One region of the Paenibacillus sp. HGF5 genome, then DNA from elsewhere that is predicted to be linked to it. Evidence: riboswitches for the same ligand, from Rfam matches in the RefSeq annotation. Region 1 holds a riboswitch; the other holds the start of a gene.

Region 1 (15,039 bases):
ATTCATCATGCATAAGGGGCAGAATTCTTCGCTTCTCCCCCTTGTCTGCTCTAGATTTATTTCAGCTCCGTCACGTTGCCGTCAATGCTGACGCTTTTAATGTCCATATCCCCCAGAAATACGAGGTTATTCTTGCTGTCCAGATTATACAGCCACTGAAATCCGCTCTTTGTGGTGCTTGTCGAGCTGGCATGAAGCTTCAGTTCTGATCCGTCCGCGGCGATGACCTTAACCTCCGGCGTATATTCCGGCAGTTTATCCAGCTCACCGTCGGTACGCTTGCCTTCGATGGCTACACCGATGGATGAAACACTAATGGTGTGGAGAGACAGTGCTTCCTTACCCTCATCAAGCGCCAGATTCAGACTTTGTTCTCTTTGTTTGCCCGGAGAAATGGTGAATTGCACATTCCAAGGGCCCTCAACGGCTTGGGTGTTGTCCGCTGACGTGATTCGATCGGCTGTGATCCGTGCCTTCAGCCCCTCGAGGTCATTCATCGCATCCATCTCAAACACGGCGACAAGCTTTTTGTTATCGTCAAGAAGCTGCTGCCCCACCATATAATTCACATTCTGCTCCGTTTTCAGTTCAAGTAGGGGGATCGAAACACCCTCAGGGAATGGCATGCCATCCTCTTTCATGAAACTGACCACCAAATAACCGCTGTTGCCGACATAAACTCCTTCTTCAACATTCATGGTTACCCCGGACGCTGTATCCGTCCCTTGTATGGGTGACCGTTCGTCTTCCGCAATGGACGCGGACTGACCGAAAAATTGCTTCAAGCTATCCATGTATTGGCTCGCAAAAGCGGTCGTGCTAAGTATCATAATCATCGCGGCAGCGATAACGATACTGGCTTTATATTTTTTCACTTTCCTGTTTTTAAACACCATCGTTTCCTCCTTTTGAATACGGTTCATCGCTCGGTTCTTGATCCGTTCCATACTGATCTGCTGCGTCAACTCGCGTTCCTCTTCCTCCGTAAGCAGGAGGTCCTCCAGCTCCTGATTGTCGATATTGGCCATGATATCTACAATTCGCCGCTTCACTTGCATCCATCCCCTTTCGCAATCGATTTGAAGCTTCACTCCTATAGACACGGTCTTTATAGAAATCCTACGGATTCTCCGTTTCATAATGGATGCGCAGTTTGTCCCTTGCCCGGCGGATCCGGGCGGTGACGGCTTTCTCCTGCATATTCAGCCGGCTTGCAATATCGCGGACTTTCTCTAAATAGAAATACCTGCGGATGAATATTTCGCGATCCGGTTCGCCCATCCCCTGTACCATGCCGCTTATCGTTTCCTTCTCCTGCCGTAGAATAGCCAGTGCCTCCGCAGAGGGACAAGAAACGGCGTCATCTTCCAATTCGGATTCAATGACCCGCTGCCTCTTTCGCAAGGCATTCAAGGTATGATTACGCGCGGCTATGGCCAGATAAGGCTTGAGACTATCTCCGCGCAGCATGATTTTGGGCCCGTCTGTCCACAGCTTGACCAGCACGTCCCCGGTGATTTCCTCCACATCGAAGGAATTAAACCGCCCACCTGCCACCTTAGCGACCACAGCGGCTATGTAGCGTGAATAGCGGTCAACCAATGTTTCAAAACATCGCGGATCTTTCCTCGCAAGCCCATCCAGCAATGTCTGATCCTCCATGGATCCTCCCCCCTTTATAATCATCTCTTTTGGTAGAACCAAGCCACAGATCCCGTGCTACTATATAAGACACCTTTAATTCCGGAAACCCTACACATCTTTTGAAAAAATAATCGTTTCGCCAAGCAAACCGATCGGAGCAGCTTTGCTTGGGGTAACGGCAAAAAAAGCCGACCCCATCGGATCGGCTTGTTCTACAAACGTATGATTTTATTGCAATTGCGGAGAAGCCTCGGATTGCTGTCTCGATATGATGAACAGCACGATCCAGATCAGCAGGAATCCAAGGAGCTGAGGCCCTGTCACGATTTGCTGGAATACAATCCAGTTAATCAGCACGCCCACCATGGGAAAACTCAGTTCCGCGAGTGTAGCCACAGAGGCTTTGGTCGTGGTTAACCCTTTATAATAAACCAGCAGGCTCAGGAGACCCGGCAGCAGTGCCTGACCGATCAGGTTCAGCGATACCAAGGCAAAGGCGCCTGTGCCCCATGCCGGCATATTCCAAGCTGCCCCTTCGCTCCAAGTAATGACGGTCAGGAGCGGCAGCGCAAGCACAAACCGCAGCGAGGTTACCGTCTCGTACTTCAGTTTGCCTACCATCAAGCGACCCATGACCGTTGAGCCGCCCCATAAGGCTGCAGCGCCTAAGGACAGGAGGCTCCCGACTTGAACAAACTCGTTCCAATGGCCGATCGGCAGGGTTAAGCCGAAGGTGAGCAGATACGTGCCTGCCAAGGCGATGATAAGCAGTATCCCGAAATGGCGCGGAAGCTTCTCTTTCAGAAGCAGGCTGGCCAGAATGATGGCAAACAGCGGCTGCAGCTTCTGCAGCAGCAGGACGGCATTCAGATTGCCGCTCGACAGCCCCATCGTGAACAATACGGTAGCCAGTGCCGAACCGCCCCAGGATATAAACAGCAGCGCGCCGACATGATTCCAGCCAAGGCTCTTTAGTTCCTCCCGGTTCTTCCACAATACAGGAATTGCAATCAAGGAAATAATGATATGTTCAAGCAAAACGATCTGAGCCGAAGTCAGATTCTTGAGCAGAATAACCCGAAATAACGGGTCAACGCCCCACAGGGCGGCCCCCAAAACAACGAGCCAGAACCCTCCTTTAAAACGTCGACTTGCCTGTGCGTCGGAACCATAAGGTTTCACCTTGATCCCGGTATTCATATTACTCATCTTGCCCTCTCCTGTCTTGAATACGGAGGTCTTACTAGCAGAAAGCCCCCGTCATCGGCATGGCCGACATATACGGGGGCTGATCAAATAAGCCTGCGTCGAATGGAATTTTTCGCATTCACGGCAAACTCATCTTTGATCTTCTCCCATCCGGACTTTACCGTCGGCCTTGGAATTGCACCAAGTCAGTCGCTCATTCATGTTGCAAACTGAACGCAGCGAGTCGCGGGCTGAGGCTCGTTCGCGAAGGAACAGAGCCATCACCGCCGGTCAGGAATTTCACCTTACCCCGAAGATCCATATTCATGTTTTATTTTGGTCTTGCCATTAAACCGATTGACCGATAATTCCTATAAGCTTAGTTGATGTATTGAAATTATAACATGAATCCTTTCATGTAAATACATCTATTTTCAAAATAAACGAAATTACACATGAACACAATGAAAAATCTCACGTTCAACCAAGACTTACTGAAAATTATACAGCAAGTATCAATTTGTTACCAGCATGATTTTTTACCATTTCCTTGCGCCTATCTTAAATAACTTCCGGCTTGAATAGCAGCCACTCCTGCTTGAAGATTCAGCAGGCCCAGCGCTTCCTCGGTATTAAGGCTCATTCCGCCCCCATGAGGCTTAGATAACAACCGAGAAGCACTTTCTGCAGCTGTTTCCTCCGATTGCTTCGTCTCACTCAGCAATACTTTGCTTGCAATATGTATATTCAGATTCAATGCGCATGAACTCACATCCTTATCCAATCGTTATCAGGTCGTTATTTCCATCCCTTATTAAAGGTCTCGGAAGCCTGAGCACTTCACTTTAACCGGTCGCCATCTGCCTGAGTACGCCAAAAGACCGCCCTTAAGGTTTCAATCCACCTTAAGGACGGTCTAATCGCATGAAATGCTATCCTGCTTCGATCAGTTCATAAACTTCAACGCTGCCAAAGTACGCTTCAGCACAAGTGCTGCTTGCGCTCGTGTGACCGAATCGAGTGCTCCGAAATTGCCTTGGTTGTCACCCTGCACGATGCCTTGCTTAGTAAGACTGGCCACATGGGCGGCCGCCCAAACCGGAATGGATGCCTGATCCTTGAATCCGGCAGCGGCATTCGCGCCCTGATTGGATAGGTCTGCCGGATTCACCGCCTCCATGGCCCGGGTGATCATTACAGCCATTTCCGCTCGGGTCATGCTGGCATTCGGCGAGAAGGCACCGCCGTTTCCGCCCTCGATTAAGCCGTAGCGCGAGGCTGCGCCGATCTCGCCGGCATACGCGGAATGATCCTGAACATCCTTGAATGCACCGCTCTCGATGACCGGGCTGAGCCCCATCGCACGGACGAGCATGGCCGTAAATTCAGCTCGCGTGATCGCCTTGCCCGGTGCATAGGAGTCCGCGTTGACTCCGTTCACGAGCAGCTTGGAAGCCATGGATTCGATTTCCGATTGCGCCCAGTGGCCGTCAAGATCCGCAAACGTCTTCTTGTACTGCAGCAGCGCATAAACGCCGTTTCCGGCATGCTTGACTTCAATCGCTGCTTTACCGTTCCATGTCGTCCTTACGGCCGGTACAAACCGGAAAGTACCCGCAGCTTCGTCATAAATGACGGCAGCAACCGAATCCGGGTTCATCCCAGCCGGCAGCGGCATGATACGGCTGATGACGCGCTTCCCGAAATCCTTCAGTTCCTGCTCTGCGCCAGGCGCTCCAACCGCTGCGCCGAACCGCAGTCCTCCATTCGCTGCCAACGAGGCGCCCATGGAAGAGGCCTTGCTTGTCATAGCATCCGCTACCTTGCCTGCTGCCGGAGCCACCGACACCTTCACCTGGATGCCGCCGGACCCCTGTGCAGGCTCCAGAGCTTCATCCAGAGGCAGTGCCGTTATCGGAAGACGGATGGCTCCGAGTGCGGTCTCCAGCACCAGGGTTGCATTCGGATTCCGTTCCATGGCCTGCTTCAAGCCTGCTGCCGGAAGCGACAGCTCCGCGGCACGGTTCAATTCAGGAGCCCGAATAATCAGTTCCTGCTGCCCGTTCGAGGACAAGCCGGTCACGGCCTTTTTCCACGCCTCTTCCTTTACCGTAATGCGGTCCATCGTTCCGCTTGCAGCAGCACTAATATTCAAATTGCTGCCTGTCATCACGTTTGGCTCGGATGCATTTCCGCCAGTAGCAGGAGGATTAGGCTGCGTTGTCGGCGGCATTACGGAACCGCCCCCCGACCCGCCTGATCCTGATCCAGGAGAAGAGCCGTCGCCAGGATTCGCCGGCTTCTTCTGCTCCGTAATTCGGCCCTCGACCTTCGGCGATACCTTACCGCCCAGCTTGTTCACATATTCCATGAAAATTTCATAATCCGGGTAACCCAGATCCTCGTTGTATTTCCCTTCGGCAATCGCATCGGCAAAGGATTTATATCCATCTCCGCCCTTGGCTACAAAGCTGTTCGTTGCCATCCGGTACGATTCGGTCAATACCAGAGGTTTGTAGCTTCCGTCCTTCATGATCTGTACGTCGAACACTTTATCTCCTGCCGGTGCGCTAGGATCCCACTTGAATTTCATCCCGGCGATTTGCGGGAACTTCCCTGGCAGATCCGCCAGTTTGGCACCGCTTATTCCGTTTTCCAGCCCGTCTTTCAGCTGCTGTCCGGTGACGTCCATAACAAACAGCGTATTTCCGAAAGGCATCACCGTACGCAGCTCGCCCATCGTAATATCACCTTCATCAATCGCGGCGCGGATGCCTCCGCCATTCGTGAGGGCAATATCGGCGTTTTTTAGCTCTTTGGCTTTAGCCAGCATGCCGTCGGCAATCAGATTGCCCAGGTTCGTCTCCTTGGAGCGGACATTCTCGCGTTTGCCGTCAAGCTCGACTCCGGCAATGCCGATAACCTGCTTCATCAGTTCTTCCAATTCCGCTTTGTAAGGAGCCAGCATGTCCTTCGCTTGCGTGTCTTCCTGGACCGTGTTGTCTACCGGAATCAGCTTCCCGCCAAGTTCGCCGTCTCCCACGAGAACAACGCCGTTTTTATCAAACTGCAGATCTACCCGGCCGAGGAACTTGCCCCATTCATTCGCTTGAACGATGACGGTAGGGGTATGATGCTGACTGTCCGTCACCACTTCCGGCGCGTTTAGCGTCGTATGGGTATGACCTCCGACGATGAGGTCGATGCCTTCGACGGCTTCGGCCAGCGCCAGATCTTTAGCGTACCCCAGGTGGGAGAGGGCGATGATCTTGTCTAGCCCCTCCTTCTCCATCGCCTCAACGGTAGCCTGAGCCGAGGTCACCGCGTCACGGAAGACCACGTCTTTACCAGGGCTGGAGGTTTCCGCGGTATCTTCGGTCGTTAAGCCGAACACCCCGACCTTCTGGCCGTCAACCTGCAGTGTCACGTATGGGTATACCCCGCTATTTGCGGTTGTCTTGGGCTGATCGGCATCGATAACCGCCGGCTTGTTAATCAGATGTGAAATGTTAGCGTCGCGGCTAAGATCCACGTTCGCGCTGACGAGCGGGAAATGCGCCTTGCTCACGAAATCAGCAAGCGTCTTGGTGCCTTGATCGAATTCATGATTACCGAACGTCATCGCGTCATAACCCATATAGTTCATGAAGGCCAGATCAGCCAGCCCAAACCATTTGGTGAAATACAGATCGCCGGAAAAGACGTCCCCAGCATCCAGCAGCAGGCTGTTTCCGCCTTCGCTGCGGATCTCATGAACCAGCGTAGCCCGTCTGGCCACTTCCGCCAGATGCGCATGGGTATCGTTGGTATGCATCACTGTTAACTTCCACGGTTCTCCATCCGGCGAACCGTCCGTTACGTTAACCGACACTTCCGCCGAACCGTAGCCATCCTTGCTCAGGACGGTAATCACGGCTTGACCTGCGGATACCGGCGTAACCAGGCCGTTCTGGTCCACGGCGGCTACCGTTTCGTCGGTGGAACTCCAGGCCAGCTCGGCCGATCCGCCCTGAACCGGCTCAACGTTTGCTTGCAATGGTTCCGGGGACCCGCCCGTTTTCAACGTGAGCGAAGGCTTATCCACCGTAATTTTGGTCACCTGAAGCTCCAGCAGCACCACCGTTCCGCTAACTTCATTCGCAACCAGCAGCAGCGGACGTCCTGTTGGGCTGTCCGAAGCCGGAATAAAGTCCAGTCCCTCCGGTCCGGAATCCGATTGGATGCCTACGTTGAAATCCCGCGAGTTGAAGTAGTTCAGGAACGCCGGAGCGGCTGGATCCGTTACGTCATAGGTCATGACGCCGCCAATGCGCTCCAGTCCGACAAAAGCCAGCGTCTTCTGTCCGACCTTGCCCACGGCAACATATTCCGGCTCCGGGCCTTTCTTGGCGCTGCGGCTGTCCAGATCGGTTTTGTCATTGCTTGCATTGAAATGATTCGGCAAGCGCTCGGCCGTAATCTTCTCGAAATCACTCCCGCTGTCGTATGCCTGGGATAAATCCGCCGCATTCCAGATGGAGAAGGAACGCCCCCCGTACAGATACAGCCCTTCATTGCCCATATCGCTCGCAACTTCAACCTTGTCATAGGTTGTCCCTTTGCCAGCCAGGAATTGGGCTGCCGGCGACGATGGATCCAGATTGGATTTCATTTTGCCGATGTCGCTTTCGTTGCTTCGGTCATCCCAGCCGGTAGCGTCCCCTTCGTTCGCGGACAGGATATACTGATGCCCGTTCACGCTGTAGGTCGCAATTCCGTCCGGCATATACATGCCGTAAAAAGGAACATTCTCAAACTTGATTTGTCCATCCTTCAGCAAATCGAGCTGATTCTCCGATTGATTGAAATCCTTATATCCGAGTCCCCGGACCGATTGAATTCGCTTCGAGGCGATATCGACCACGGCTATCGCATTGTTTTCCTGCAGGGCCACGTACGCTGTCAGCTCGTCCTCCGACAATGCGATGTATTCGGGCTCCAGATCATGGACGGCATCGTTTTTCGTTCCGGTGCTGCGAATTTGACCGTCCGCTTCCACATTCCCGCGGATATGCACCCGATCGTCAATGATCGACGGGTCATCGAACTTCAAATGGCTTACTTCGCCAGCCAAAGCATCGATAATCGTGATGCTTCCTTCCGGATCCGGGGCGGTCTCCGTGCGGGGCTCGCCTTCATCCGCCGTCAGGATATAACGGCCATCGGACGTGTACTTGACCATATCCGGCTGGACGCCGGTTTCATAGGATCCGATCAATCCGCCGTCATAGTCGAGCACCAGGACCTTGCCGGCTTTCGTATGATCCCGCTCCTGAACGGCAACCGCGACCTGCTTCGTCTTGGTGTTGATATCCACGCTGGTCAAATCTCCATACAGGAAACCGCCCGTGTTCGCCAAATCTTCTACATGGATCTGCTTGTCCTTAACCAAGCTGCCATCGGCGCCTAGAGACACGATTTCGAGGCTGGCCGGCTGGGTCGATCCGTTAACCAAATAGAGCTTCCCGTTATCTTTGTTGTATTTTACAATCTCCGCTACGCCGCCATCCTTGTTGGAAGTACCTACGGAATAATGTCCGATCATCTTCATGGCCAGCTTGTCGGCCACAGGTGATGGACGCTTGCCCAAAATTTGCAATTTCACAACCGATTGGGCCGTAGCAGGTAAGGCTGCACTATCCTGCACCGTTACCTCAACCGTATGCTCGCCCTCTTGCCCAGCCGCAGGCGTACCTGAAATGGCTCCCGTATCAGAAGCGAGGGTCAAGCCTGCCGGTAAACCTGTCGCCGAGAACGTATACGGCGCTTGTCCGCCATATACATCTACGGTGACCGCATACGGCTCATCCGCATATGCATCCGGAAAGATCATATCGGTAATGCCCAAATCCACGGCAGCTATGGCTGCATCTTGTGATGTCGTCTCCATACTGGCGGTCTGGAGCAATTCCTGCCCCTCGCCAGCATACACGCTGCCCCCCGAAAACAGAGAGGCCATCGTGATTTCCGCTGCCATCAACAGCGAGACTACTTTCATGCTTTTATGCTTCAACTCCATATCCCCTCTTCTACCTTATTTACATTCAAGTGTAAGGAGGAAGTGTTAACGGATGCTCAATATCAGTCGCGGTTTATGTAAAATGGCTGCCAAGCAACAAAAAAAAGCCCCGACCTCCAAGTCGGGCTTCCCAGAGCAGCAGCTGCATTCGAGCTGGTGGCTTGCTTATTCTTTTCTTTCATATGTATTCTGGAATCCTGCTTATAACATGCGCCAGCCTCGGATCATCTCACACTTCAATCAAAAACCCCGAAATGCCGCATCGTTGCAACCGTGATCAGGATGAACCACCGAATGAGAATGATCCCCCAAACGATAAGAAGACCTTGGAACAGCCGCTCAACCATCCATTCGATCTTCTTGTTTGACGTATACCTGCGCCTCTGCTTAAAAAACCACGCCGCGAACCCTTTGGGAATATCGCTGAAAGTCGTCTTTGGCTCCATTGGCTGCAATCCTCCTCCATTATCTATCGATTTGTATGTCGGATATATAACGCAAGTCTTCGGTTGAACACGTTTCTTATGCATGAAACAGGATCCTGAACAAAATCTTCAAGATCGCATAGATGAACCCGACGAACCATTGAAGAATGAAGAAGGCCCATATAAGTAAAACGATTCTAAAAATGATGTCCACAATCCGTTCGACCTTCTTATTTGAAGTATATCTTCGCCGCGGCTTCAAAAACCAATGAGCAAGCCCCTTGAAGGCACCTAATACGGTTAACACCATTCTCACCCGGCGATTCTCCTCCTCCATGTTCGTTTCCCTTAGTTTGTTTGTTATAAGCTTACTTCGATCTTATCACCCCTTTTGGGATTTCACCAATTGAATAAAAAAACGCGATCCGGGAATCTCCCCGAATCGCGCCCTCGCTTTACATATCTTGCGTTTACTCCGCCTGATAGCGCTCATATGCGGCCTGGTAAACTTCCATGTACCGGTCCAGACCCATTTTGTTGAGCGTGTTCACATACTCTTCCCATTGGCTGAACGAGGCCGAGCCGTTCACGAATTTCGCTTCCATTTCCTTCACGTAATCCTCGATATCTTTACCGATCGAGGTCATGACGTCCGTTTCCTCCAATGTAAAGTTAAAGTTGTACAGGATCTCCTTCACGGCATACGGCTCTGCCTTTTCGGCAGCAGCCATGGCGTTAGGACGCGTCTCCGAAGCTTTGAACCATTTCTCCCGCACAAAGCCCGGATAGCTGCCCCCAAGCCAAGTGAAATTCTTGGCCAATGCCTGATCCTGCGTTAATCCGTTTGGATTCTCCGTAATCTCTTTCACATATTCCAACTGACCGTCCGTGTTCTTCGTGTAAGTCTCTCCTTCTTTACCCATGAAATAGAATTGGGCTCCCTCATCCCCGTAGAAATAATCCATCCAACGGATCGTGGCTTCCGGATTCGGGTTCTTATCGGTAATCGCAAATGCACCTACGTGAACCATCGGCACTTTGACGTGGGAATAGAGCTGGTCTCCGTGCGGTCCCTTAAGCGCCCCGAGCCCGATGTATTCTTTACGTCCCATGACCATCTCCGGATTCGGCACGATCGTGGCACCGAGCAGGCCCTCCTGCCCTTTTGCATTCAACGCGCCGCCTTCAATCGTGAAGATCTCTTTATCGAGCAGCCCTTCCTGGTGCAGCTTGTTGACGAATTGAAGCATTTCCTTGTACTCCGGCAAGGCCTTGGTAAAGCGCAATTTCCCAGTGTCCGGATCGACATCCACCAATTTATGGCCAAGTCCGCTCGTGCCAAGTCCCCAAGAGCCTTTCAAATGATCGATGATCCCGGTAATGCCTGTGGAGGAGAAAGGAATCTCGTCATGCTGTCCGTTGCCGTTCAGATCGGTTTCCTTGACCGCCTTCAAATAGGCATAGAATTCTTCGGTCGTCTGCGGTTCTTTCATCCCGAGCTGATCGAGCCATTCCTGATTAATCCATATCGGGGTGCCAATCAACATGGAGAGCAGTTCTGGATCATAAAAAGAAGGCAGGGAATAGATATTGCCGTCCGGCATCGTCAATCCTTTTCGAATATCCGGGTACTGATCCATCAGCTTTTTGAAATTCGGAGCATATTGATCGATCAGATCGTTCAGCGGTATAAATACTCCTTGCTCCCCATAGCGGGTCAATTCGGCGGAGCTGACCCTTGCGGAATAGAACACATCCGGATAATCCCCGCCTGCAAGCGCCAAGTTCCGCTTCTCGGTCAGCGTATCGAATGGAATGAGGTTCCAGGTCACATTTACATTCGACATTTCTTGGTAGGTTTTCCATACAAGGGTTTCCTCGAATTTGCTTCCGTTCGTTGGCGACTTCCCTGTGAAAAACGTAAGGTCGAGGGGCTCGTTCACAATCGGCATTCCGGTCTCGTTAAAATTTGCCTGCGGCGTTTCGCCCTTATCGGCTGCGCCCTCCCCGCTCTTGCTTCCACAACCAGCCAGCAATCCGGCGGCCAGCACGGCAGCCAATGTAAGCGAAGTCCATTTTTTCATCACCATAAATTTCATATCCCCCTCATCGATTGTCCGTAATCAACCTTTAATTGCACCAATCATAACACCCTTCACAAAATACTTTTGCAGGAACGGATACAGCAGCAGCATCGGCAGATTGGTCACGATGACCGCCGCATATTTGATCGCTTCCGCATCCATCAGGCTGCGTGCCAGTGAATCATCGCTGATATCCACCATCTCCTGCATTTGCCCCTGAACCAGAATTTCACGCAGGAACAGCTGCATCGGATAATTCGCACGGTCTGACAAGTAGATCAGTGCGCTGAAATACGAATTCCAGTGGCCCACGGCATAGAACAGCACCATCACGGCCAGAATCGGACCGGATAACGGCAGGACGATGCGCCATAGCACCCGCATGTTGGAAGCTCCGTCAATAAACGCCGCCTCCTGCATCTCCTTCGGAATGGAGCTCTGGAAGAAGGTCCGCATAATAATGATGTTCCACACGGATACGGCCGAAGGGATAATAATGGCCCAAATCGTATCCAGCATCCCTAGTTCCTTCACCAGCAAGTAATTCGGGATCATTCCCCCGCTGAAGAACATGGTGAATACGATGATCGCCGTAAAAATGCCGCGGCCGTTAAAATCGGCTCTAGACAACGGATAAGCAGCTGCGATCGTCATCAGTACATTCAAGGCCGTTCCTGTCGTCGTATACAGCAGCGTGTTCATGAATCCCCGCATGAGATCCGAGTTGGCAAATAATCGTTCGTAACCGACAAACGACAATTCCTTCGGCCATAACCATACTTCCCCCCGCATCACCGTTTCCGGGGCGCTGATGGAAGCAATCAGAACAAAAAATAAAGGATAGAGCACAAGGAGCGTAATAAATGATAATATAATGTAAATAAATACTCCGGCTATTCGTTCACTGCGGCTTTGCGGCATATGCCATCCTTCCTCCTTACCATAGGCTGTTCTCGCTGACTTTTCGGGCAATCCGGTTTACGGTAATCAGCATGATAAAGTTGACGATGGAGTTAAACAGGCCGACCGCAGCCGAAAAGCTATACTGGGCGCCCAGTATGCCGCTCCGGTATACGTTCGTGGCGATGACATCGGACGCTTCCATATTAAGCGAATTTTGCATCAGGAAGATCTTCTCGAAGCCGACGCCAAGAACGGAGCCGATGTTCAGAATGAGCAGAATCGTCATCGTGGGCGCGATCCCCGGCAGATTGATATGCCAGATTCGCCGGAGCCAGCCCGCACCATCCACCTTGGCCGCCTCATGCAGCTGCGGGTCGATCCCGGCGAGTGCCGCCAAATAGATGATGGAGCTCCAGCCCATGCCCTGCCACACGCCGGACCACACATAGATGCTCTTGAACCAGGAGGGCTCCGTCATGAATGCAATCGGCTCTCCGCCGAAGGAGGTGATAATCAAATTGACGAGGCCGCTTACCGGCGACAGGAACATCATGATCATTCCGACAACAACGACCGTGGACAAGAAATGAGGTGCATAAGTTACCGTTTGTACAAATCGGCGGAACCGGCCCGATCTGGCTTCATTAATCATTAGGGCCAGAATGATCGGAATCGGAAATCCGACCGCCAGCTCATATAACCCGATACCCATCGTATTTTTAATAATGCGCCAGAAATAAAAGCTGTCAAAAAAGCGTTCAAAATGTTTGAAGCCCACCCATGGGCTATCCATGATCCCTTTGTTAGCCATAAAATCCTTGAATGCAATCTGGACGCCATACATGGGTACATAATGAAATACAATGAAGTACAACAGAACCGGTGCAAATAAAGCGTATAGCTGCCAGTTTCTGCGCATCTGCATCATGGTTCTTCGCCAGACACTTTTCCTTTGAATTTTTGAATGCGCTTCCACGTTGCTTAGCTGACGTTGCAAAATCGGCAATCCCCTCTCTTTCGTCTATGCGTCTCCTTTGTGTCCCAAGGTCCACGTCTGCATCATAAACGACCCGAACGCATGAGGGGTATTGACCATTTTAATGATGTCTTGCCTTTCATTGGATGGAAGGGCGGAAGCCGCGTTTTCCTAAAGCAATGCTTAAAATCTAAAATATTGACTATCCCATTTTTACGAAAGATTAACACGATTCGGGCACATTCCTTAATACTTGTCCTATATAATGTTATGAAACCTGGAACGTCAGAAAAATACAAAGGGGGGAAGACTGTGAATTGGATCCGGCATAAAAGCCACAGTGTATTCTTTAAAATTTTTCTGAGCTTTCTGGCCATCATCGTGTTATTCGGATTGTTCTATGCGGTTATCTTCCAGCTCTTCAAGACCAGCCTGCAAAAAGAAATCATCGATAACAGCCAACGGTCGGTTCACGATACGGCAGAACGGTTCAACAACCAATTCAGCAGGCTGCAGGTATTAATGTTCGATATATATAACCAGTCCGAATTAATCGGCTTCAATAATCAGCTTCGCCACCAGACCGGAAACGAAGTCAATTACTTGAAGGCCCGAGATGTGATGATGCAGATGCGGAGCGATATCTATAACCCGCTGTTCTTTCTGGAGGACACCCTGATTTATCTTCGCGAGTTTGATTTTGTGCTCAGCAAATCCGGGAGCGGCGATGCTGCCTATATGTTCAATCGTTCCTATACGAGTCCGATGTACCCTTATTCGTTCTGGAACGGTTATACGGGCGATCCGGAATCCTTCAAGCTCCTCCCTGCTTCAACCTATCGAATCAACAACGATTTGTCCGAGAAAACGCTGATGCCTTTTGTTTACAAGCAGCCGGACAGTCCATATGAGGTCATTGCCCTCATCGATATCGATAAGGCCGCCCAATCCTTCTTCGGCGAGTCGAACGATCGCGCGCTTGCCATTCTGAATGCCGAAGGGCAAGTGCTGTATACGCTGGGCTCCATGGACCAGGATCAGCTGCCGCCGTTCGAGGCCGGTCAAAAAGCCGTGCTGGAGGATGGAACCTACTATTTTGCGGAAGCCGGATCCGACGGATTGACCTATGTCTCGGCCGTGCCTTACAGCCATGTCTCTTCCCAGCTGAGCCGGTTAACCGGCGGTTTGCTGCTTATTTTCTGCCTATCGCTCGGGGTAGCGCTTGCTGCATCCTATTTCCTCAGCCGACGGCTGCATAAGCCGGTGAAGCAGATCCTGACGACCGTGCTGAACAGAGCCAGCAGCTCGGCGATGCCGGAAACCGGCAGCGTCACGGAATACGACCTGATCCAGAACCGCATTCAGGAGCTGTTCCGGGAGAAGGAAGAGATTCGGGACCGCATGAACAAACACAAGTCCGTCCTGACCAGTTACTCTTATATCAGTCAGCTGAAGAGCATTAATACCGATATTAGCGAATGGGAGGATTTCCTGTCGGATGACGGAAGCTTCATCGTGGTTCTGTACCATATCCGGTTCCGGATGAATCCGGTCTATGAGCTTCCCCTCCAAACCGATCAGGCCGTCCGCCATATGCTGGAGCATATTCATCTGATCACGGCCGAGCGCTATCCGGGCTCCCATACGTTCCAGATCGAGAAGAACGAGATCGTCTCCATCTTCAAACGGGAGGAAGCGGCCCGCCTGGAGGAATTGCTGCTGGAGATCAAGGGCATGTTGAATGAGGAGAAGGAATTGTTC
Region 2 (15,039 bases), on a different contig from region 1:
CAAAGCCTAGCTTCAGGTTCGCATCGACGGTGTCGAGCCCTTCTTCCTGCAGCTTATAGGCTTTCAGCTTGTTGATCAAACCGATGCCCCGTCCCTCCTGGCGCATATAGAGAAGCACGCCTCTGCCTGCTTCATCAATCTGGCGAAGGGCCGCCTCAAATTGCGGACCGCAGTCGCAGCGATGGGAGTGGAACACATCCCCTGTCAAGCACTCGGAGTGCACGCGGACGAGAACCGGCTCACTCGGGTCGATCTCTCCTTTTACCAATGCGACATGCTCTTTGTTGTCCACGTCATTGGTGTAGGCTACGGCTTGAAACACGCCGTAGTCGGTCGGCATCCGCACCGCCACCTCGCGCTGCACGAGCTTTTCTTTTTCGTTGCGGTAATGGATCAAATCCTTGATGCTGATCAGCTTCAGATCATGCTTTTTCGCGATCTCCATCAAGTCTGGAAGCCTTGCCATCGTGCCGTCTTCCTTGATCACCTCGCAGATGACGCCTGCCGGATAGGAGCCGCTCAGGCGGGCTAGATCGACAGCCGCCTCCGTATGTCCTGCCCGGCGAAGAACGCCGCCGTCTTTCGCAATCAGCGGAAACATATGGCCCGGTCTTCGAAAATCGGCGGCCGATGCATTTGGATCCAAGATGCCGTTGACGGTTATGGAACGTTCATGGGCGGATATGCCCGTCGTGGTGTCCTTATGGTCAATGGAGACGGTAAAGGCCGTTCCATGATAGTCCGTGTTTTGCGTCACCATCGGTTTGAGATCGAGCTCCCGAGCCCTGGCCTGCGTCATTGGCAAACAGACCAGCCCGCGGCCTTCGGTGATCATGAAATTGATGACCTCAGGGGTAGCTTTATCCGCTAATGCGATAAAATCGCCTTCATTCTCGCGGTCCTCGTCATCAACAACGATGACGACCTTGCCTTCCTTCAAATCTGATAACGCCTCTTCGATCGTATGAAATGAAAAGCGCTCATCCATCCCTATTCCTCCTTCTTCTCATGGAGATATCTCTATATGCAAGAAACGGCTTAGGCAAAGCCATGCTCGGCCAGGTAATCCCTGCTGATCCCCGATTTCGTGCCGCTTCTGCTTCCTGCGCCTTCCGAACCGTAGTGCAGCAGGTGATCTACATATTTCCCCAAAATGTCGCATTCGATATTAATCGTGTCGCCCGCTTTTTTATAAGCGAGCACCGTCTCCGCCAGCGTATGGGGAATGATGGACACCGTAAAGGAGGAATCCGTCGTTTTGACAACGGTCAAGCTGATTCCATCCAATGTGACCGAGCCTTTCGGAATGATATATTTGAATACGTCCCCATCCGTGGGCGAAATCTCGTATACCACTGCATTCTGATCGGCCTTTACGCTCCGAATGACGCCGATGCCATCCACGTGTCCCTGAACGATATGGCCTCCGAATCTCCCTCCGGCTGCCATCGCCCGTTCCAAATTAACCTTCCCGCCCGGCTGCAGCTCCTTGAGATTCGTATTCCTATAGGTTTCCGGCATAACGTCAACCGTAAATACGCCCTTGTCGATCGCCGTAGCCGTCAAGCAGACGCCATTTACGGATACGCTGTCGCCCAGCTTCAGATCGTCCATAATCCGGTTAGCGGAAATGCTCAGCAGCATGGCCTCCCCTTGGCGCCCGATACGCCGCATCTCGCCGATCTCCTCGACCAATCCAGTAAACACAGGCTTCCCTCCTTTCTCGCTCCTTATTTCCAGACCGGAATGCCAGTGACGTAGATATTGTCGCCCAGTCTTTCGGTCTCAAGTCCTGTCAGCGAAATCGCTTGGTTCATCTGTTCATAACCGCTGAACATGTAATTTCCCGGCGCATCATACCCGCCGATGATTTTGGGAGCGATAAACTGGATGAGCCGGTCCACCAGCTTCTGCTCCAGCATCGAGCCATTAAGCGTACCGCCGCCTTCCAGCAAAATCGAGGCGATCCCCTTTTGTCCCAATTGCAGCAGCGCTCCCTTCAGATCCACCCGCGGTCCAGGCCCGCAGGGGATGACCTGAACACCAAGCTCTTCCAACTCGGTCCGCTTCGTGTCATCCGCCTGCTCCGTCGTCAAGATCCAGGTGGGCGCCAATCCGTCTAACACGACATGGCTGTCGAGCGGTATCCTCAGGCTCGAATCCACGATGATCCTGACCGGGTGCAGCCCCTTAACGCCAAGCCGGGTCGTCAGGCTCGGGTTATCCGCGATAACCGTAGACACGCCGACCATGATGCCTTGATGGCGATGGCGCAGCGTATGCACCAGCTCCCGGGATTTTTCATTGGAGATCCACTTGCTGTCCCCGGTTTTCGAAGCGATCTTGCCGTCCAGCGTGCTGGCCGTCTTTAACGTGACGAAGGGCCGGCCCGTCGTAATGAATTTAACAAAGGCTTCGTTCAGGCGAAGAGCGCGATCTTTAAGGATACCCGTTTCAACCTCGATTCCCGCTGCGCGCAGCATCTGAATCCCTCTGCCCGCCACGAGGGGATTCGGATCCTCGCAGGCCACAACCACCCGCCGAACGCCCTTGGCGATAAGCCTCTCGCTGCAAGGCGGCGTTGCGCCGTAGTGACTGCAGGGCTCCAATGTCACGTACACGGTACTGCCTGCCGCTTTCGGCCCGGCCATATTCAGGGCATGAACCTCGGCATGCGGCGTTCCGCGTTCCAGATGCGTGCCCACCCCGGCGAGAGCACCGTCCTTAACGACGACGCAGCCGACTACCGGGTTGATCCCGGTTTGGCCCTGCGCACGTTCAGCCAGATCCAGCGCAAGTGACATATAGAATTCATCGTTGACGATATCCATGCTAAACATGCCCCTTTCCCAACGTTCATACAAAAAAGCCCTGCCAAAGATTCCGAAGAATCCTTAAACAGGGCTTGATGGAAGTTAATCATTGACACGATAAATAACCGTCATGAATGCAGATTTCGCGTATAGCAAGCGACCCAAATCCGTCACAGGCGAAACCAAAAAAACGCCGTCACAGCTTTGAATCGCATGTGAAAACCTGCACATAACGCATGTCACGCTGTGCGCAAAGACACAATAACATGTGCTGCTTATGTGTCTTTCACTCCTTCTCCCATCCAGACTATACTGTCGGTCCCGGATTTGCACCAGGTCCACCGCATACGATGTGAAACATCACATTCATATCCGGGTCACGGACTAAGACGCAGCACTCTGCTTCGATAAGCTCAATCACTGCGTTCATCACCGCCGGTAGGGAATTTCACCCTGCCCCGAAGGATTAAACATATGAAATTGTTTGATCTTATGAAGAATCTTATCACCCCCTTTTGAAAATTGCAAGAAAAAACAACTAACTTTTTTAAAGCGAATAACTTTAATGCTGTCATTAGCATGGACTTTTAAAGGAGAACGCTTCCCGAAAGGAGAACAGTTAAGTAGGGTAAGCAAGGAGGTAAGAAGTAGTTGAAAAGGAGCGAGCCACGATGAAAACTTCGCTGGACATTATCGTCCGTCCCACGGAGATCGACGTCAACGGACATGTAAACAATGCAAAATACCTCGAATACCTGGAGTGGGGCCGGGAGGAATGGTACGAAGCGGGAGATCTGCGGTATGATGTGCTGAAACGGCTCGGGGTTCAGACCGTCACCGTCAATATCAATATCAATTACCGCAAGGAGTGCGGCCAAGGCGAACGGCTGACCGTCGTGACGGAACCCGAGTCCATGGGCCGCACGAGTTACGTCATGGCCCAGCGGATATACAACGAACAGCATGAGCTGTGCGCGGATGCCATCGTTACCAGCGTGGCGATGGATGTAAACTCACGTAAAAGCCGGCCCGTCCCCGAAGAACTTCGCCGATTGTTCCCAGCCCCTGCGTAATCCGCCCTTTGCGGCGGCCATAAAAAACAGACTCACCCCTGAGGGTGAGCCTGTTTTTGCATGATGCTGAATTTATTATGCTTCGTACACTTCTACTTTTTCCATTTTGTCGCGGCCTTTGAATGCATCCACGTATTCCATGCCTTCAACAACTTTGCCGAATACGGTATGTTGTCCGTCCAAATGCGGCTGCGGCTCGTAGCACACGTAGAACTGACTTCCGCCGGTATTCCGGCCGGCATGCGCCATGGCCAAGCTTCCGCGCTCGTGCTTGTTAGGATTGATCTCGCAGTTAATGGTATAACCCGGTCCGCCGGTTCCCGTTCCTTGCGGACATCCGCCTTGAGCAACGAATCCAGGAATTACGCGGTGAAATACCAGACCGTTATAGAAGCCGGAGTTGGCCAATTTCTCAAAATTAGCCACCGTGTTCGGTGCATCGTTCTCGAACAGGTCAAGCACAACCTCTTTGCCGTTTTCCAAGGTGATCTTCGCTTTTTTTGCCATATGTGTGTATCTCCTTCCGTTATCTCAAACGCTTTTATCGATTTTTTTACAATGCAAGTTATAGTTTACTATGTTTTGAGCCTCGAAGCAAAACGAACTTGTCCCTCCCCCGCGACCATAGCCGACGGAAGGCAGGACGAAGAGCCCTGACCGCAGCCGGAGGCTTTGGCGGGCCCTTCCTATCCAGAGACATTGACGTCTTATAAACTCGTAACGGTTTCTTTTGTTACATCCGCCGGCACGACATCGTTGCTGATGATATCGGCAAGCGATTCGCGGCGAACGACCAGATTGCTTTGCCCATCCTTCACGAATACGACCGCAGGCTTGCGGATCCGGTTGTAATTGCTGGCCATGGAATAGTTGTATGCGCCCGTGCAGGACACCGCCAGCAGATCGCCCGTTTCAACCTTCGGAAGCTCCAGGTCCCAAATCAGCATGTCTCCGCTCTCGCAGCATTTGCCGGCAATGGATACCGTTTCTTCCGGCTCTTCTTTAGCACGGTTTGCAAGCAGCGCTTCGTATTTCGATTCGTAGAGTGCCGGACGCGGATTGTCCGTCATGCCGCCGTCGACGGCAACATATTTGCGCACCCCGGGAATATCCTTGCTGGTGCCCACCGTGTAGAGCGTGGTGCCTGCGTCACCGACGATGCTCCGACCCGGTTCCACCCAAATTTCAGGAAGCTCGGAACCAAGGCCCGCAAAATGGTTCTTTACCGCATCCGTAATCGCTTTTACATATTGGGATACTTGAAGCGGCGTATCTCCATCCACGTAGCGGATACCGAATCCGCCGCCCAGGTTCACGACCTTGAACACAACGCCCAGGCCTTCTTTTACGGAAGCTGCAAATTCAGCTACGCGCTGAACAGCCATCTGGAAGCCTTCTACCTCAAAAATTTGGGAACCGATGTGGGAATGGATGCCCATGAGATGAATATTGGCCTGTGCTTCCGCAAGCTGCACCGCTTCGTACGCAGAGCCGTTGCCGATATCAAAGCCGAACTTCGAATCGGTTTGTCCTGTCGAGATATATTCATGCGTATGCGCCTCGACGCCCGGTGTCACGCGAAGCAAAATGTTGACCTTGCGGTTCTTCTCGGCAGCGATGGCCTGCAGCATATGCAGTTCGATCACGTTATCGACAACGAAACAGCCGATTTCGGCATCCAGCGCCATCTCGATCTCTTCCGGCGTCTTATTATTTCCGTGGAAATGAATCCGATCCGCCGGGAATCCGGCCTGAAGCGCCGTGTACAGCTCTCCGTCGGAAACAACGTCGAGCGACATGCCTTCCTCGTCGGCCAATCGGCACATGGCCATAACGCAGAACGCCTTGCTTGCATACGCGACTTGGAACTTCAAACCGGAAGCCTTGAAGGCCTCGATGTATTCCCGGCAGCGGTTGCGAACCGACTGCTCGTCTACGATATATAGTGGTGTTCCATATTGAGCTTTCAAATCGGATGTGTCACACCCGCCGATTTCCAAATGCCCCTGATCGTTAATCTTGCTTGTACCGTGTAAAAACATGCTTACAATTCCTCCGATCCATTGTTTCAAAAATAGGGTAATCGAATAATTGTTCACAGTATAGCAGACAACGGAAGGTAATCAAAATGGATTTTTCAACACAACATTTGTGTTATTGTTAGTGCTCGCCCCTCGGATTCATTTCCGGGCCCATTTTCGTGTTGTCACGCGTTTTGTTGAGAGCCGGGCGTCTTCTTGACATAAGCAGCGGTTTGCGGAATAAAATTTCACCCATCGCTTTTGCACTAAATGGTATAAACGGCCATAAATAAGACGAGTTATAGGAACGGTGGGTCGTCAGAAGCAGAATTAGAAGCGTTGTCCCGATGACAAACCCCTTCACCCCGAACATGGCTGTGGCCAGCAGCAGGACCAGCCTGACCATCCGGTTGGCCAGCCCCAGCTCATAACTTGGAGTCGCAAACATCCCTATGGAGGCAACCGCCATATACAAGACAACCTCGTTGACAAACAATCCGGTTTTAACGGCAATATCGCCGATCAAAATCGCAGCGATCAAGCCCATTGCCGATGCGAGCGGCGTCGGTGTATGAACCGCGGCCAAGCGGAGCAAATCCACGCCGAATTCCACGATCAGAAACTGCAGAATAATGGGAATTTTCGCATTCTCCTGCGGACCGATGATATCGAGACCCGGCGGCTTCAATTCAGGATGGACAACCAGCAGCATCCACAACGGGAGCAGGAACATGGAAGCAAAAATGCCTATAAATCGTATCCAGCGAAGATAGGTCCCCATAAACGGGGTCTGGCGATTCTCTTCCGCATGCTGACAGAGATCCAGGAAGGTGGTCGGCATGATCATCACACTCGGCGATGTATCCACCATAATGACGATCCGGCCTTCCAGCAGATGGGAAGAGACCACGTCCGGACGCTCGGAATAACGGACCAGCGGATAGGGGTGCCAGCCCTTGTTTACAATCGCTTCCTCCAGCTGCTTGTCGCCAAGAGGGAGCCCCTCCAAATCGATTTCCTGGATTTTCTTCCGGATGGCTTCTACCTGGGTACGGTCGGCTACGTCATCGATGAAGACCAAACTGACGTCCGTTCTCGTACGCCTTCCCACTTTGATGATCTCCACATGCAGTCCCGGATCACGAACCCGTCTCCGCACGAGGTTAACGTTCGTCACCAGCGTCTCCGTAAACCCGTCCCTGGCGCCTCGAACAACGCGTTCGACAGCCGGCTCTTCGAGTCCCCGTACGGGATATTTCCGGGTGTCCAGGATGATGGCGGAATGCGCATCCTCGATGAACAGCGCGCATAGGCCTGACAGGACCTCGTCAATCACCTTGCTGAGCCTGGTGTCCCGCTCTACCTGAACATGGGGAATATAGCGGTTCATGATTTCGGAAAGCGCATGGTTGTTAACGTCGTCTGGCGTCAGGTACGTCAGCCTTGTCAAAATTTCCGTCACCACGACATCGTTGGTGAACCCGTTTAGAAAGAGAAGCCCCGCATTTCTGCCGGCAAAGTTCATCTCGCGGAATACCACGTCAAACGAAACCCCAAGGCCGATCACTTCCTTAAGCGTTTCTTTCAGTTCGCTCAACTTCGCGGGAACATCGTCCGTTTGCTGCCAATAAATGACGGATTCCTTGGTGCTGTCGGAGGTTTCAGCCTCCCTCTTTTCCTTTAGCGCTTCTTCCTCTAACGCTTTGATCTCGGATGGGGGAATGATCGGAATCCCGGCCTCCAGTTCGCCGCCATGCGTTGTTTTCTCGTCCATAACCTACCTCCTAGCCATAACTGTCACTTGCTGTAAACAAACCAGTCGAACAGGGAACCCGCTACCTTGCCTGCCACCATGGCCATCAGAAGACCAAACAAATACCCCTTCAGCCGGAGCCGCTTGGCCAGAATCGGCAGGACATTCAATACTTCCGTCAGTGCGGCTGCCAGCATGCCGATAAATATTCCGCACATCAGTCCGATTATGGTACTCACGACCGGTCCCAAAGGAACGGACCATCTCCAGAAATCGGCCACCGTGCCAATGAAGGATCCCGTTATCAATGCTCCTTCATACCAATGCACCCGGCTGTAAGTCGCCGTCAATTGGGACAATCTCGGTATGATGTCCAGCACTATGATGAGCGCAATCACGCCCCCGCCGACGGCGATGCCTCCGGCTACGCCGAGAACACAGGTAAATACCCCTTGCAGAATGGACATCATCATGGTTTTTTCCCCGTCGTATCGGCATCGGCGTTCATTTTCCGGTATTCTTCGGCAACCACGAACTGATCCAGATTTTCCTGATAGAGGTACATTTCCACCTCCAGCGGGGTCGGTTCTTCATTCCATTTTTTCTTGAACAAATGATTGAAGAACACCGTCATGCCGAATCCGAGCCCCAGAGAGTAAGCGATCTGGAACAAATAGGGATGCTCGTCTCGTTTTCCCGTCACCATTTCGACAATCCGGATCTGGACCTCGAGCATGTTGACGTCTGCATGAAAGTTCATGATGGTGAGCGCAGAACCGAAAAACAAGAGCAGCCAAATGAGCGGGAACCACAGCTTGGATCGCTTGCTGTCCGGACCGACAAGCTCCACCAGGGTATGATGGTTACCCATCGGTTCAATATGGGCGCCCGGAATCAACCCTTGTATCTTCGGAATGATTTGAATCAGATCCATGACAAGACGGTTGCCGTCGATATCCTTCGGCTGAGTCAACGGCAGGGCTCTGAGCCGTTTCTCCCATTCGGGCTCACAGACTATGAAGGCGACATCGCCTAGTTTGACGGTCTGGTCTCTTGGCAGCCGTATTCGGCTCCGCAGCTGCAGAAACACCGTCGGAGTGGGATTAACCTTCATCCGAAACACTCCTTTACTGCTAAATTACCGTTAGTATGGGAAATTACCATCGTTTCTACTCGGATTTACCATACTTTCTTTAATCGCCGGACCGGCCAGGACCGTTATACAAAAAAACAAGCTAATCAACCATCGACATCTCACTTAGAAGACAGGCCCCCTTTTGGGAAAGATCGTGAAGCGAGATAAAGGGGGAAGACGCTGAAGTGGTTACGGTCTTATTTCCGCAAGAAAGCGCCGTCCCAGAAGGACGGCGCTCTCTTTGTGCAGGCTTTAGGATACGGTATAGATCCCGCTACTGCGCGATCTCGTTCCGAATGCTCTGCAATATTTTTTTCTCAAGCCGCGATACCTGCACCTGGGATATGCCCAGCCGGGTGGCAACTTCCGACTGCGTCTGATCCCGGTAGTACCTTAGATATACAATGAGCCGCTCCCGTTCGGTCAAGCCCCCTATCGCTTCGTTCAAGGCCAGCTTGTCAAACCATCGTTCCTGCGAATCATCGGCAATCTGATCCATTAGCGTGATGGGATCCCCGTCATTTTCAAATACGGTCTCATGAATCGAGGTTGGCGGTTTGTTCGCCTCCTGGGCAAACACCACTTCCTCGGGCGTTACCCCCAGCTCTTCGGCAACCTCTTTCACCGTGGGAAGACGATCGAGCTGCTTGGACAGCTCGTCCCGCTTCTTCCTGACTTTGTTGGCCATCTCCTTAAGCGAACGGCTGACCTTCAGAGTCCCGTCGTCCCTTAAGAAACGCTGAATTTCACCGATAATCATCGGTACGGCATAGGTAGAGAACTTTACGTCATAACTGAGATCGAACTTGTCCACGGATTTGAGGAGACCGATACAGCCGATCTGAAACAGATCATCCGGCTCATACCCACGGTTCATAAACCGTTGAACGACAGACCAGACAAGACGAATATTACAGTTGACGAGCGTGTCCCGGGCGACATTATCCCCGCTTTGGCTAAGTGCAATGAGTCGTTTGACCTCCGCGTCGTCCAAATAAGTCTGCGAAGTTTTCTTCACATCGGCATCCATTTGTCCAACCCCTAATTATATAAAGCTTTCTTAGATTCGATCCTCTTTTTCATTTTGATCGACGTACCGTTGCCTGGTTCGCTGACCACTTCAAATTCGTCCATGAAATTTTCCATGATGGTGAATCCCATGCCGGATCGTTCCAGCTCCGGCTTCGAGGTATACAGCGGCTGCTTCGCCATCTCCAGATCTTCGATCCCGTGGCCGGAATCTTCGATGCGCAGCGTGATCATATCCCCGTCTATCGAGGCTTCAATCTTGACGACCCCTTCCGGGTCGCTGTCGTAACCATGGATGATGCTGTTCGTGACGGCCTCGGAAACCACCGTTTTCAGATCGTTCAGCTCATCCATGTTGGGATCCATCTGGGAGATGAATGCAGCCACGGCGACACGGGCAAAGGATTCGTTTTCCGACCTAGCGGCAAACTGCAGCGACATAAAATTATGCTGTGCTCTTCCTTCACTCATGACACTACCTCCAGACCCGAGAGTGCCGTGCCCTCGTTCTCGTATATCGGCATGATTTTGAACAGCCCCGACATGTCAAGCAAGCGGTAAACCTGCGGCTTGACATCGCACACCGCCATCTTTCCGCCCTTTTGCTTGATGAATTTATAGCGTCCCAGAATGACTCCCAGCCCTGAGCTGTCCATAAAATCCAAGTCTTTTAAGCTCAGCACCAAGTGCTCTGTTTGACGTCTCTGAATGGCTTCATCCAGCTGCATCCGGACATGATCGGCCGTATGATGATCCAGCTCGCCGGACAGACGGACGATCAGAACATGCCTGTGATGCTCCATATCAACATGCAGATTCATGTTTGTTCACTCTCCTCCCTGACATGAACAAGGATTTCTACATTCGAAAAAGACATTCCTGCATCACGACAAAACTAGAAGAAAACTCCCATTAATCTACATGAAACAACTTGCCGGTTGTCCGTTTGAACAGCTTCCAGAATCCGGCCTTTTCCACCTCGACAGGCGATGTCAGCTCGAACTCCTTCACGAGCTGTTCCCCCTGATAGACAGACAGCTTGCCGATGACTTGTCCGGCGGCTACCGGTGCCTTCACGTTCGGATCCAACTGAATCTCATGACGGATGTCCGGATTCTTTACGCCTTTCTTGACAAGCACGCTGTAGTCTTTTTCCGCTTGAATCGAGATCTCGGGCACGTTGCCCTTTTGAACCTTCACGATACCGAGCACTTCGCCAGGCTTATAGATGGAGTGCATCGTGTATTGGGAAAAGGCATAATCAAACATGCGCGATACTTCATTGTTCCGCGTCTTGGTGTCCGGAGCCCCCATGACAACCGCTACAGCGCGCAGCCCGTCCCGTTTGGCCGTTGCCGATAAACAGAACTTGGCTTCGGACGTATACCCGGTTTTCAATCCGTCCGCGCCCGTGTAAAACCGCACCAGCTTGTTCGTATTGACCAGCCAGAACGGTTTCTCCGAATCTTTGCGCAAGTAATCCTGATAAGCGCCGGTATATTTGGTGATCTGGTCGTATTTCAGCAATTCCCTGCTCATGACCGCTATGTCATGGGCCGATGTATAATGATTCTCTGCAGGAAGTCCGTTGCAGTTCACGAAATGCGTATCTTTCATCCCCAGCTCCGCCGCTTTCTCGTTCATCATTTTCACGAAGCCTTCTTCCGAGCCGGCAATCTTCTCCGCCATCGCAACGGAAGCATCATTGCCCGACGCCATGGCAATGCCTTTGAGCATCTCGTCCACGGTCATTTCCTCGCCGGGCTCAAGAAAAATCTGGGATCCGCCCATGGATGCCGCATATTCGCTGGTGCGCACCTTATCGGTCAACTTCAATTGTCCTTCATCGATGGCTTCCATCGTAAGCAGCATCGTCATTACCTTGGTGATGCTTGCCGGAGGCAGCTTATCATGGCTGTTTTTCTCGTAAATAATGGTTCCGGTATCCGCATCCAGCAATATAGCGGAACGGGCACTTGGCGCCAGCTCCTCTTGAGATGATCCTCCGCCGGGTTTGCTATTTTCTTCCGCATAACTTGGTACAGCCGCACTGGACAATCCCACGGCTAGAACCAGGAATCCAGCGATTAACGCTTTTTTCACTTCCGTCCCCTCCTGACATTCGTAATGGCATCCCGCTGTGCGCGGGTCTGCTATTCATTGTCGTCAGGTTGAAAACAAATTATTCCAGTATTTTACGGAAAATTGTTGCCATTCATCTAAAAGGACATAACAAAGAGGCTGGGCTTTTCGCAGATTTACATCTGCAAGAAGCCCAGCCTCATGCTAATATCCATTACATTTTGGGAATGATGGCCATAACGAGCGCCAGGAATTTCTCACGTACCTTCTCCGCTGTTTCCATCACTTCGTCATGGGAAAGCGGTTGATCCAGTATGCCCGCTGCCATGTTGCTGATGCAGGAGATGCCCAGCACCTCAAGCCCCGCATGCCTTGCGACGATGACCTCGGACACGGTGGACATGCCTACCGCATCCGCACCAAGCGTGCGCAGCATGACAATCTCAGCCGGCGTTTCATAAGTAGGTCCCAGCAAACCCGCGTAAATCCCTTCTCTCAGCACGATGCCCTGACCCACGGCGACTTCTTTTGCCAATTGGCGAAGTTGACGGCTGTAAGCCTGGGACATGTCCGGGAAGCGCACGCCAAGCGCCGGATCGTTAGGCCCGATTAACGGGTTGGTTCCTGTCATGTTCAGATGATCGGAGATCAGCATGAGGTCGCCCGGCTCAAAGGACGTGTTGATGCCGCCGGCCGCATTGGTAACGAGCAGGCTCTTTACGCCCAGCTCCTTCATGACGCGTACCGGAAAAGCCGTTACTTCCGGGCCGTAGCCTTCGTACATGTGGAAGCGACCCTTCATCAGGACGACAGGCCGGTCGTGGATCGTGCCCAGCAGCAGTTCGCCTTCATGTCCTTCCACCGTCGATACGGGAAAATGAGGAATGTCCGTGTAAGCGATCGAAACCGGATTCTCAATCAATTCCGCCAGCACGCCGAGCCCCGAGCCCAAAATCAGGCCGACCTCGGGCTGGACGCCATTCTGCCCTCGTATGTATGCTGCTGCTTCCTTAATGCTTTGCTGATGGACTGAACTCATATTCATACCTCTCCTATTCTGATAATAAATTGTAGATCCTAGAGCCGGTAAGTCCGCCCTATGATCTCGGATGATAATGATCGTATACTTCCTTCATGCTTTTCTTGGCAGATTGATACATCCCGGTTGTGGACAATGCCGAGTGTCCCAGCATCTCCTGAACCGAACGCAAGTCCGCGCCGTTCCCCAGTAAATGCATGGCAAACGAATGCCGAAGGGTATGCGGCGTGATGTCCTCGTCAATATCGGCAAGCTTGCCATACTTTTTAATAATTTTCCAAAAACCCTGCCGTGTCAAGCGCGTTCCCAGCGAATTCAGGAATAACGCGTCTTCACCGGCATCCCTCATCAGCTTGTCCCGCATATCTCGCACATACAATGCAACGCTCTCGGCTGCAATGGGAGTGATCGGCAGAATACGCTCCTTCCCACCGGAAACCGCGCAGCGTAAAAAGCGCATCTCCAACTGGATGTCATGGACGGACAGATTCACCAATTCCGAGACCTTGATGCCCGAAGCGTACAGCAGCTCAAGCATCGCTTTGTCCCTGGCGCCCTGCGGGGTACCGGAATCGGGAGCCGACAGCAGCTTGTCCACCTGCTCCACGGTTAGCGACTTCGGCGGCTTCCGTTCCGGCTTCGGATTATCCAGCAGCTGGGTCGGATCCTGTACAATAACGGCTTGACGCACCAAATACTGAAAAAAGGAACGCAGGGAAGCCGTGCATCGAAGCAGGCTCGATGCCGCCTTCCCCTGCTGCCTCAGCCTTCCCACATACAGCCCGAGCAGCGTTCGATTCACCTCACGCGGATGGGTGACCTCCCTTTCAGCTGCAAATGCAAGGAATCCTTGAAGGTCGGCCCGATACGATGCTATCGTGCTTCGGGACAGTCCCTTCTCGTCCTCCAGATATTGTACATATTCGTCCAGATATGGTTTCATGATCTTTTGCTCCTATTCCCGCGGCCCTTTGCAAGCACGATCACTCTCCGTACCAGTAATACAATCGGAGACGCTCGGCCGGCGAATAACGGGAGTCCATGGTGCTCTCCGGCTGAAAAGCCTTTACCGCTTGACCCGAAGGCGCACGGTAAGGATCTACTGGTGTTAGCCAATCGCCTACCCATCCCAGCACGAAGTAAAAAAACATGGTCAACACGGCAAACATCGAAATAAAACGGATCAGTGAGCCTATTTTTCGAATAGATATAATCACTGGCAGCGCCTCTCTTTCACATGGCATCGATCGCTCAATTGAAAGCGGGTATTGCGGGTATCATTTCACGTAAAGCCTATGATACAAGCTGCAGGATTATGACGGCATCCCTCTTATCTCCGATCAGCCATTGGGCCCGGCGGTTATTCTGAAGAATAAAAAAACGTCTAATCGACGTACTTGGATGATGTAAAAGTATAAATTGTGCTTAAAAGTGAACGATACGATAATCGTGCATGAACCGCCTAATATAGTTAATTATCTAAAAAGCCCTCCCGGCTTACCGCCGTAGAGGGCTGCCGTGATGATCATCACTGCGGTTTGTTGAAAGATATAAAATTAGGATTTGTCCTGGTCATTCTTGCCCTTCTCTTTGCAACGGTAGCATATGCCATGGAAATCAAGCCGGTGGTCATGAACGGTAAAGTTGAATTCTCGCTCTAACCGCTCTTCCAACGGACCGAGCCAATCCTCGCGTATTTCATCCATGCTTCCACATTGAGTACATATCAAATGATGATGGTGATGCTTCGAAGTATCCGTCCGCAAGTCGTAACGGGCGACACCATCGCCAAAATTTATCTTCTCTACAACATGAAGCTCACTGAGCAGCTCTAGGGTACGGTACACGGTTGCCAGACCGATCTCCGGAGCCTTCTCTTTCACGAGCATAAATACATCCTCTGCGCTAAGGTGGTCGTCTTCATTTTCCAACAATACGCTTACCGTGGCTTCCCGTTGGGGCGTTAATTTGTATCCTTGGGATTGTAGCTGCTGCTTAATTTTGTCGATCCGCGCTTCCATCGTTTCCCTCCCCCTTGGAAATCACTGCACGTTATTGTTCACTTCCTTCATTATAGGGGGATTTGACAAACAA

Evidence for each region. A riboswitch is a leader RNA that binds a small molecule or an ion and turns the genes downstream of it on or off. The one in region 1 is predicted to bind FMN.
Region 2: another riboswitch for FMN. It lies ahead of ribD (bifunctional diaminohydroxyphosphoribosylaminopyrimidine deaminase/5-amino-6-(5-phosphoribosylamino)uracil reductase RibD); the one in region 1 lies ahead of HMPREF9412_RS28585 (DMT family transporter).

Annotation. Positions count from the first base shown of each region.
Region 1 is NZ_AEXS01000171.1:24,492-39,530, forward strand. It holds gene HMPREF9412_RS28575 (DUF4179 domain-containing protein) at 57-1,058, opposite strand; gene HMPREF9412_RS28580 (RNA polymerase sigma factor) at 1,120-1,662, opposite strand; gene HMPREF9412_RS28585 (DMT family transporter) at 1,873-2,853, opposite strand; FMN riboswitch at 2,988-3,154, opposite strand; gene HMPREF9412_RS28595 (choice-of-anchor I family protein) at 3,779-8,890, opposite strand; gene HMPREF9412_RS28600 (hypothetical protein) at 9,127-9,336, opposite strand; gene HMPREF9412_RS28610 (extracellular solute-binding protein) at 9,786-11,405, opposite strand; gene HMPREF9412_RS28615 (carbohydrate ABC transporter permease) at 11,439-12,320, opposite strand; gene HMPREF9412_RS28620 (ABC transporter permease) at 12,337-13,227, opposite strand; gene HMPREF9412_RS28625 (AraC family transcriptional regulator) at 13,591-15,039, shown strand, end outside.
Region 2 is NZ_AEXS01000167.1:118,132-133,170, forward strand. It holds gene HMPREF9412_RS27955 (bifunctional 3,4-dihydroxy-2-butanone-4-phosphate synthase/GTP cyclohydrolase II) at 1-988, opposite strand, end outside; gene ribE (riboflavin synthase) at 1,039-1,707, opposite strand; gene ribD (bifunctional diaminohydroxyphosphoribosylaminopyrimidine deaminase/5-amino-6-(5-phosphoribosylamino)uracil reductase RibD) at 1,731-2,831, opposite strand; FMN riboswitch at 3,100-3,283, opposite strand; gene HMPREF9412_RS27970 (acyl-CoA thioesterase) at 3,485-3,886, shown strand; gene HMPREF9412_RS27975 (peptidylprolyl isomerase) at 3,962-4,393, opposite strand; gene lysA (diaminopimelate decarboxylase) at 4,594-5,928, opposite strand; gene HMPREF9412_RS27985 (spore germination protein) at 6,047-7,681, opposite strand; gene HMPREF9412_RS27990 (stage V sporulation protein AB) at 7,705-8,133, opposite strand; gene HMPREF9412_RS27995 (stage V sporulation protein AA) at 8,130-8,774, opposite strand; gene sigF (RNA polymerase sporulation sigma factor SigF) at 9,070-9,825, opposite strand; gene spoIIAB (anti-sigma F factor) at 9,837-10,295, opposite strand; gene spoIIAA (anti-sigma F factor antagonist) at 10,292-10,645, opposite strand; gene HMPREF9412_RS28015 (D-alanyl-D-alanine carboxypeptidase family protein) at 10,737-11,927, opposite strand; gene HMPREF9412_RS28020 (purine-nucleoside phosphorylase) at 12,121-12,945, opposite strand; gene HMPREF9412_RS28025 (site-specific tyrosine recombinase) at 13,004-13,888, opposite strand; gene HMPREF9412_RS28030 (YqzK family protein) at 13,929-14,162, opposite strand; gene fur (ferric iron uptake transcriptional regulator) at 14,502-14,966, opposite strand.